Regions from separate parts of the Streptosporangium sp. NPDC001559 genome, predicted to be linked through region 3. Evidence: riboswitches for the same ligand, from Rfam matches in the RefSeq annotation. Region 3 holds a riboswitch; each other region holds the start of a gene.
What was found. A riboswitch is a leader RNA that binds a small molecule or an ion and turns the genes downstream of it on or off. The one in region 3 is predicted to bind cyclic di-AMP.

Region 1 (2,192 bases), on a different contig from region 3:
TCGCGAAGAAATCGATCTCGAAGGTGAGACAGAAGACCCTGCGCAGTCCGAGGTCTCCGGCGACGCCGATGAGACGGGAGACGATCCGGTGGCCGATTCCCATACCCCGGCAGTCGGGGTCGACGGCGACCGTGCGAATCTCGGCCAGGTCCTCCCACAGGACGTGCAGTGCTCCGCAGCCAACGACCTTTCCCGCCACGTCGGCCACCCAGAACTCCTGGATGTCCTCATAAAGGGTGACGGTCGCCTTCTCCAGCAGGCGCGGCCCCGCTCCGGCGTAGGTGTCGACCAGGCGGCGGATGGCGCGGACGTCCGGCGTCCTGGCCCGGCGCACCGTGATCTCCGCCGACGATCCTCCCGGGACGTCGCCGGAGACCGCCACCGGCTCCCCTTCCGGGATCTCCGGGGAAACCTCGTCCCGGCCGGGTACGGCCCGCACCGGGGACTGCTGCGCAACCTGCTCCATGACTGATCAGAGTACGTCCTCGTCACCGCTTGTTTACGGCCTGCCCTTATCTCGTTCGCGGGGTCCACCGGATGACTCCCACCGTCCTCTTCGCGCCCCGGGAGGCCGCCCGGCGAGCTCGCCCCGACCGGCCCCACCCAAAGGCCCGGACCTGCGAGAATCTCCGCCCCGACGCCGGGAAAGGCGGACGCCCGGCACGACACATATGTCGATCATGAAATTGCGTGACCCGACCGTGACATTTCAGTTGCGAAAGCTCCACCGGCTTCACAGTTCTGGTTGAGCATGAACCGCCAATTGCACTAATGTCCGTCCTCGATGTCAGCACCCGTAAAGTGCTGCGCCGCCGAATCCCCGACTCGGGGAACCGGGGACCCACCCTCCAGCCGTCCCCCGGGGTGAATCCGATGTGCCACCGGCGCCTCGGTAGGGCTGCCTCGGCCCGAACCCGTCAGCTAACCCGGTAGGCGGCCGAGAGAGGAGCCTGTTGGTGAAGCGCACGCGCAACCGTGGGAGAGAGAGCGCGGGCGGGAACGCCCGCCATCGAGAACACCGGGTGCGCAGGCCGCGGTACAAGGTGGTGATCGCCGGGCTCGCCTTCGCCTCCCTGTTCCTCGGCGCCCCCTTCGCCGCGACCGCGGAGCCGAAGCCGAGTCTGCAGGAGCTCGCCAAGCAGGCGGAGAAGCTGCACACCGAGATCGAGACGCTCACCGAGCAGTACAACGGCGGGCGGGTCAAGCTCAAGCAGGCGCAGCGCGCCGCGGAGAGCGCGAAGAAGACCCTCGCCGTCAGTGAGTCACAGCTGGCCGAGCGACGCACGAAGGCCACCCTGCTCGCCCAGAGCACCTACATGGCGGGTGGGCTCGCCTCGGCGCTGGCCTTCACCCAGTCGTCCAACCCGGACACCTTCCTCGACCAGGCCACCACGAACTACGCGATCCAGCAGCAGCAGAGCGAGGAGGTCGCACAGGTCAGCAAGGCGATCGAGACCGCTAAGCGCGCGCAGGCAAGCGCCAAGGCCCGCACCGACGAGGTCAAGGACCTCCTGTCCGACCTCGGCGACCGGCGGACCAAGATCGAGCGGCTGGTGAAACGGGTCGAGAGCGACCTGTTCAGCGAGGTGCGTTCGCAGGCCGGGAGCAGCCGGGGCAGCCGGGTCAAGGTCAACGTGCCGATCATCGGCTCGGGCAAGGCCGCCGAGGCCGCCCGCTGGGCCCTCACCCAGCAGCTCAAGCCGTACGTGTGGGGGGCCGAGGGCCCCAACTCCTTCGACTGCTCCGGCCTGGTGATGTGGGCCTACCAGAAGGTCGGCATCAGCCTGCCGCACTACACGGGCGACCAGTGGACCGCGGGCACCCACATCTCCTCAAGGAGCGACCTGCGCCCGGGAGACCTCGTCTTCTTCTACAGCGACCTGCACCACGTCGGGATCTACATCGGCGCGGGCCTCATGGTCCACGCGCCGCAGACCGGCGACGTCATTCACATCGCCCCGATCGACAACCGTCCCTTCGCGGGCGGGGTGCGCATCGCCGACTGAGCCGGTTCGGCCGGCCGGACCAACCGGGCGGCCGGGCCGCCCCGAACCGCCGGCGGCGGTTCGGGGAAGGACTCACCCGGGTCGCGTACGGCCGCAGCGGCCCCTCAGGGGGCTCCTGCCGTACGCGGAGGTCCGGGACGGCATCGGGTAAGGGCTCGCCTCAGATGAGGCGTCTGCGGGCCGCCC
Region 2 (2,192 bases), on a different contig from region 3:
CACGGCATCAACATCGCCTCCATGCAGGTCGCCAGGGACGCCAAGGGCGGCAAGGCCCTCATCGCGCTGACCGTCGACTCCGCCATCCCGGCCGAGGTGCTCGACCAGATCGGCGGCGAGATCGGCGCCGACAGCGGCCGCTCGGTCGACCTGGCCGACTGATCCCGGAGCACGGCTCCCACGGCCGCCGCCCCCGTTCGCGGGGCGGCGGCCGTCTGTTTTTCCGACTGAGCGTCGTCTCAATATATGAGAAGGCTGCACGAAGGGTGAGACAGATTTCAGGAGGCCGGTTATTATGGCTGGTAATGCGCCAGGTTCTCGTACTTATTACCTGCCGCGGCGAGGCCTGACACAGGGGCGGGCCGGCAACTCGCCGCGGTGTGATGGCGTTCGTCGGCCCCGGCTTCCCGCCGATCCGTGATCCGGATCCGCGATCCGATGAGGACCCGTGACCAGGGTCCAGGCTCCCCTTCCTCCTTCAGTCAGCTCCGTGCGAACGAGACGAGAAGCGTCATGTACGACATGTATCCCTGGAACCGTCCCGAGGACAACGAGAACGAGGCCGCCCAGGCCCTGCAGACCGCGCTGGACCGCCGCGACAACGGCGGAGTGCCCCCGCACTCCTCCTGAGCCGAGTCCTCCCGAGGCCCTCCGAGTCCACGGACGGTGCGGCGCCCGGGACCGGGAGAGGCGCGGGTCAGCGGGCGACGGCCGTACCGGCCTGGGTCGACTGCCTGATCGCCGTGTCCAGCTCCGCCTGCTCGTCGGCGAGCTCGACCCCCTTGGGGTCCGGCCGTACGGCTCCTGCGAAGCTGGCGCGGCGCCAGGCCCGCAGCTTCTCCACCTTGACCACGTCGCCGCTGCGCGGGGCGTGGACCATGTAACCGGGCTTGGTGATCATGCCGACGTGACCGAGGTTGTGGAAGAAGACCAGGTCGCCGGGCTTGAGGTTCTTCCAGGAGATCTTCCTGGCGAACGCGGAGTACTGCTGGGTCGTCGTGCGGGGCAGCCGGATGCCCGCGGCGCCGTACGCGCGGAGCATCAGGCCCGAGCAGTCGAAGCCGCCCCTGCCCGTGCCGCCCCAGACGTACGGCGTGCCGCGCTTGGACATCGCCCAGTTCAGCGCCTTCTTCCAGGCCGGGACCTTCCGCCCGGTCCCGGAGAAGCCGGCCGGGGCGGGTTCGACGGTGGGGGCGGTGAGCGGGGTCCGGGAGTTCTCCGCGGTGGGGGCCGGGTGCGCGAGGGCGAACCCGGCGGCGGCGAGCGCGAGGAGAGGAGTGGGGGAGGAGGTGGTGAGGGAGGAGTCCGCCAGTGCGACGGCGGGCGTCGCGAGGATGGTCGAGCCGGTGACGATCAGGGTCAGGACACGGGGGTAGGTCTTGCCGTTCAGGACCGTTCCTTCCATAGGGCCGGCCGGGTGAGCTGTCGGGCTCGGGCGTGGAGGTCGCCCTACGGCGCGTGGTGGCGCCGACTCGCCCCGAGGGGCCTCGTGGAAAACGCCGGGAACGTGCTCCGCCAGACGGAGTGCGGCTCGGACGCCTCGTGGACCCCGGAAGTGGTTCCCCGGCTCCGCGCGGACCGAAAGAGGGGGATGGCCTGCGCGAATTAGGCGACGATGCGAATGGCCAGGACCTTAACGAAACGGTCAAAAGATCGCAAACAGGACAAACTTTTCGGGGCTTTCCCGAGAGGGAAGTGTCCGAGGGGTGAGATCGATGGTTCGATTGTCGAGACAGAGCAGATAGGGTGCCCGGTATGGATTCGCGCAATGTTCGTCTGGCCGTCATCCCTGGAGACGGGATCGGGGTCGAGGTCGTCACCGAGGGCCTGAAGGTCCTCGAAGCCGTCGGAACGAAGGTGGAGACCACCACCTACGACCTGGGTGCCGGCCGGTACCACAGAACCGGTGAGATCCTGCCCGAGGCGGTCCTCGACGAACTGCGCGGTTACGACGCGATCCTGCTCGGCGCGGTCGGCGACCCCAGTGTGCCGCCGGGCATCCTGGAGCGCGACCTGCTGCTCAAGCTCCGCTTCGAGCTCGACCACTACGTCAACCTGCGTCCGGTCAAGCTCTTCCCCGGCGTCGCGACCCCGCTGGGCGGCTCCCGCCCCGAGGACATCGACATGGTCGTCATCCGCGAGGGCACCGAGGGCCTCTACGCGGGCGCCGGTGGTGTGCTGCGCCGTGGCAC
Region 3 (2,192 bases):
TCTGGGGCACGTCGGCCTCTACGCGGGCAACGGCAAGATCATCCATGCTCCTCAGACCGGAGACGTCGTCAAGGTCGTCCCTCTCTCCTCCTACGGCGGCCGTCTGGTCGGGGCCGTCCGTCCCTGACCCTCTTGGCCCCGTCCACGTCCACGGGGCCTCTGGGGGCCGTCTGAGCGCCTTCGCGACCGCGGGTCGTCCGTTCCACGGGCGGCCCGTTTGCATGTCCGGGATCGCCTGAGTGGTCCTGTTCGGCGCCCTTATAGACGAAGGTGCGCTTTGGGAAGTCACTGATAAATGTGATTTATGTGACACTTGTTGCGCTTCTCTGGAAGATCGTTTCGAGTGTGACAAGGGTCATATTTATAAGATCGTGATGCCGCACTATCAGGCCTTTCGTAAACATGAAAACCTTTTTGTGGATCTTCGTATTTGATGGGGTCTTTGCCGGGGCTTGGTGATCGGGGTACCTTCTGGCGGTCGCAGTGAGCAAGCCATGCCACCGCGTCGAACGCCGGTCCTGTGGCCGGTGTCCGTATAGATATCCAGTAGGCCGCCGTCCCCCGAAGGGATCGGTTCCCATCACGGCGGCCCGCCGAGTTCGTGCAGCCAGGAGGCACGGAGCCGGGGAACCATCGGCCCTTGACATGTGGCCAGGGGTGAATCGACATGTTTGCCGTCGTAGGGCGTCTTCCCAGCCCGAACCCGTCAGCTAACCCGGTAGGCATCAGTGGAAGTCCCAAGGAGAAATCCTGTCTACCACCCTGCAAAACCCCCGTTTGTCGCGCTTTTTCCGCCTTTACCTGGGCGGGTTCGTCCTCACGCTGACCGCCTCAACCGGAGCGGTGGCACTGGGGCCGGCAACAGCACAGGCGACAACGGATACCGCGGTCGCGGTTCAGGCCAGGAGCATGGCGAAGGACACGTCGAAGAGCGCATCGAAGGGCACGTCGAAGGGCGCTGCCGCGAACACGGCGAAGGCCCGTGTCAAGCGCACGGCGAAGGTCACGAAGAACCGGGCCGCACGGCAGCGGTCCAGGGCCAGGACGGCCGTGGCGACGGCCAGGAAACAGATCGGCGATCCGTACCGGTGGGGTGCCTCCGGTCCTGGAGCGTTCGACTGCTCGGGCCTGGTCCAGTACGCGTGGCGCAAGGCGGGCGTCTCCCTTCCCCGGGTGACGGGCAGCCAGTACCGCGCGGTCAGGAAGAAGGTCTCGTGGAGCAAGTTGCACCTCGGTGACCTGCTGTTCTTCTACGGCAAGGGCCACGTCGGCATGTACGTCGGCCACGGCAAGATGATCCACTCGCCGAGCAGCGGCAAGTCGGTCAGGATCGTGACGTTGAAGGGGTACTACAGGTCCGCCTTCGCCGGAGCGGTCCGTCCCGGCACCTGACAGCGGCGGACGGCCCCGCCCATCCCCCTCCGGATGGGCGGGGCCGTCGCCTGCCGGGGAACGTTCCGGCCGGGGCGTCGGCTAGCATCGGCTGCCATGTCCGTCCCGAAGGGGCGCCGCGCCGTGCTCGCCGGGATGCTCGCGCTGGCGGGCGCCGGGCTCGGCGGGGCGAGGCCCGCGCCGGAGACGGCCCGCGACCTGTGGCCCGGCGCCGCCGAGGTGGTCCGGGGTGAGCGCTCTCTCGTCGTCGGCCACCGTGTCCCGCCCGCCGAACTGCGTGATCTCGCAGCCAGGGCCGACCGTGCCTGCCGTACGATCGCGCGGGTCTGGGGGCCGGTCAGGGCGGTGGTGGTGGTCCCCGCGACCGACGACGAGGCCGCGGAGCTCGCGGGGACGGCGCGGACCGGCGGGCTGGCCGCGCTGGCGACCGCGGACCGGGTGATCGTGGTGCCGTCGGGATACGCCAGGCTCAGCGCGACCGGCAGGGACGTGGTGATCACCCACGAGCTGACCCATCTGGCGACCGGTGCCACCAGGGGCGGGCGGGTCCCGATGTGGCTGTCGGAGGGGTTCGCCGACTACGTGGGCTACCGGGACGCGGGGATCGCCGTCAGGACGGTGGCGGCCGAACTCGCGGCCGAGGTGCGCGCGGACGTCCTGCCCTCGGAGCTTCCCGGCCGGGACGGCTTCGCCCCCGGAGCCCCCAGGCTCGCGCAGGCCTACGAGGAGGCCTGGCTCGCGTGCCGGTACGTCGCGGAGCGCTTCGGTGAGAAGGCGCTGGTGAGGCTTTACGGTAGCGA
Region 4 (2,192 bases), on a different contig from region 3:
GCGGACGGCCTGACGATAGCCAGTGACCTGGACGGCGGTTTCGCCGAGCAGACCGGCGCCCTCTCCTCGGCGCTGCTGGCCCTCAGCCGCCGGATGGCGGACATGACGGGCAAGGGAGCCTTCGAGGAGACACTGGTCTCCGCGTCCGGCGGCTACGCGCTCCTCTACACCGCGGGCCCGAAGGTCGTCCTCACGATCCTCGCCCGTCCGGGGTCCAACCTCGGGCTGCTGCGGCTTGAGGGGCGCAGGACGGCGGAGAACCTGGCCGCCATCACCTCCCGCGCCCGGACGCCTCGGTGACCGGAGCACCGAGGACGACGACCGCCAGGGACCACACGCCGCCGAGAAGAGACCGAGGATCCGGCCCGCGGGCCGTACGGCACGGCCTGTGAACACAGAACGAGGGCGGGCACCTGTGCGGGGTGCCCGCCCTCGTCTTTCCTGAGGGGGTCTCGGACTCCGAGGGGGATCGGAGGAGGGGTCCCGGGAGAGGAACGGGACCTTCGGGGATCTCAGGAAGCGGGGATCCGAAGGGGGTCGGGGGTCTTCGGGGGATTTTTCAGGGGGTCGGGGGATGTTTCGCGATGAGTGCTTACGGCCGCGGCGCGTCGGCCAGGGCGGTCTGCGGCGGCGTGGCCGGGTTGTGGTCCATGAGCTTCCAGGCTCCGCTGGAGAAGGCCACGGGGTAGTTCTTCTTGCCGACGCCGTCGCCCCACTTGGTGATGACGTACTCGACCTTGATGTGCCCCTGGCCGTCGACGCCGTCCACGCCCAGCGTGTCGGAGTTGAAGCTGCCGCCGGTCAGGTCGGCGAAGGTCTTGGCGTCGAGGTCGATCATGACGCCGCTGCTCGACGGCACGCCGGGGCCGCGGTCGCCGACGAAGAACTTGGCCTTCTTGCCGTTGTAGAGGACGTAGCCCTCGGTGAACAGCGGCCAGCTCGGGCTGGCGATCATGCCCTTCTGCATGGGCTTGCCGCTCGCGGGCAGACCGGTGTCACCGGCGCGGCCGGAGGAGTCGTCCCAGAAGTAGGAGGCCTTGGTCGAGCCCTTGAGCAGGACGGGCTCAGCGGCGGCCGAGGTGGCGGTGGTTCCGGTGCCGGTGTCGGCTGCGGCGGGCAGCGCGGAGACGACACCCGCGGAGGTCAGGACGCTCGCTCCCAGAAGAGTGGCGGCGAGCAGACGATGGCGCAGGGCAGCGGAGAAACGCATGAAGACAGGGCTCTTTCACGAGGGAACAGGACAGCCGCTCGTGCCGGGCCGAAGACGTTCGGCGATCAGTGGGGCACGGGGCGTGAGCGCTCACAGGGAAGAGAGGCCGCACCAGGAAACAGGCGGGCGTACACGGAGCGCGGTGCGAGGCGGGGGTGCCGCGGTCAGGCGCGGCGGAAGTCTCAGTCGATCCGCGCGAAGGCGGTGCGTGCCGGTGGGTAGGCGACGACGTGATCCATGAGGGGATCTCCTCTCCATCTCGTCTACCGGGTTAGCTGACGGGTTCGGGCGGTGGAGTTGCCCTACCGCCGCGCTGACGCGGCGGATTCACCCCAAAAGGTGGGTCCCCGGTTCCCGTCGCCCTCGGGAGGCTTCGGGATTCGACGTCGACCGACCGCTCCTTCTCGTGAGGGGCAAGTCACCGGTCGAGAACAACTAGGACACTACCCACCACAAACGGACAAAGCAAAGCAAAAGCCATGAAAAGCCCAGAAGATCTACCTTCAACCCCCAAGAAAGGGACATTGGCCGGGTCTTGACCCCACTCCGCCCATGGCGTTAAGTTCGGTGAAACTGTTAGGAAACTTACCTAATAATTAACCCGCAATCATGGGCCTGACCTGCATGTTCTCCGCCCTTACACCCCCCAGGAGAAGCCCTTCATGAACAATCGGAAGCTTGGTGCGATCGCCGCCGCGGCGGCCGTACCCGTCCTGCTCTCGACGGTCATGGCCGGTTCGGCGTCCGCCCATGGATCGATGGGAACGCCCGTCAGCCGGGTCTACGCCTGCTATCTGGAGAATCCGGAGTCGCCCGACACCCCGGCCTGCAAGGCCGCCGTCGGCAAGTGGGACACCCAGCCGCTCTACGACTGGGACGAGTTGAACATCGGCACCGCCAACGGAAAGCACAGGGAGATCATCCCTGACGGGCAGCTGTGCAGCGCCGGACGCGCCAAGTACCGGGCCTACGACGCGGCCCG

Region 1: linked by a shared signal. The riboswitch ahead of ACFYY8_RS28590 (NlpC/P60 family protein) and the one ahead of ACFYY8_RS32870 (C40 family peptidase) in region 3 are both predicted to bind cyclic di-AMP.
Region 2: linked by a shared signal. The riboswitch ahead of ACFYY8_RS27745 (C40 family peptidase) and the one ahead of ACFYY8_RS32870 (C40 family peptidase) in region 3 are both predicted to bind cyclic di-AMP.
Region 4: linked by a shared signal. The riboswitch ahead of ACFYY8_RS20145 (hypothetical protein) and the one ahead of ACFYY8_RS32870 (C40 family peptidase) in region 3 are both predicted to bind cyclic di-AMP.

Annotation. Positions count from the first base shown of each region.
Region 1 covers NZ_JBIAVG010000014.1:82,611-84,802, forward strand. Annotated here, with positions in the region: gene ACFYY8_RS28585 (amino-acid N-acetyltransferase) at 1-466, opposite strand, end outside; cyclic di-AMP (ydaO/yuaA leader) riboswitch at 801-951, shown strand; gene ACFYY8_RS28590 (NlpC/P60 family protein) at 957-2,006, shown strand; gene ACFYY8_RS28595 (LuxR family transcriptional regulator) at 2,167-2,192, opposite strand, start outside.
Region 2 covers NZ_JBIAVG010000013.1:156,719-158,910, reverse strand. Annotated here, with positions in the region: gene serA (phosphoglycerate dehydrogenase) at 1-162, shown strand, start outside; gene ACFYY8_RS27745 (C40 family peptidase) at 698-1,405, opposite strand; cyclic di-AMP (ydaO/yuaA leader) riboswitch at 1,393-1,607, opposite strand; gene ACFYY8_RS27740 (3-isopropylmalate dehydrogenase) at 1,756-2,192, shown strand, end outside.
Region 3 covers NZ_JBIAVG010000017.1:190,814-193,005, forward strand. Annotated here, with positions in the region: gene ACFYY8_RS32865 (NlpC/P60 family protein) at 1-127, shown strand, start outside; cyclic di-AMP (ydaO/yuaA leader) riboswitch at 582-740, shown strand; gene ACFYY8_RS32870 (C40 family peptidase) at 910-1,392, shown strand; gene ACFYY8_RS32875 (hypothetical protein) at 1,489-2,192, shown strand, end outside.
Region 4 covers NZ_JBIAVG010000008.1:271,605-273,796, forward strand. Annotated here, with positions in the region: gene ACFYY8_RS20140 (roadblock/LC7 domain-containing protein) at 1-300, shown strand, start outside; gene ACFYY8_RS20145 (hypothetical protein) at 593-1,210, opposite strand; cyclic di-AMP (ydaO/yuaA leader) riboswitch at 1,456-1,606, opposite strand; gene ACFYY8_RS20150 (lytic polysaccharide monooxygenase) at 1,873-2,192, shown strand, end outside.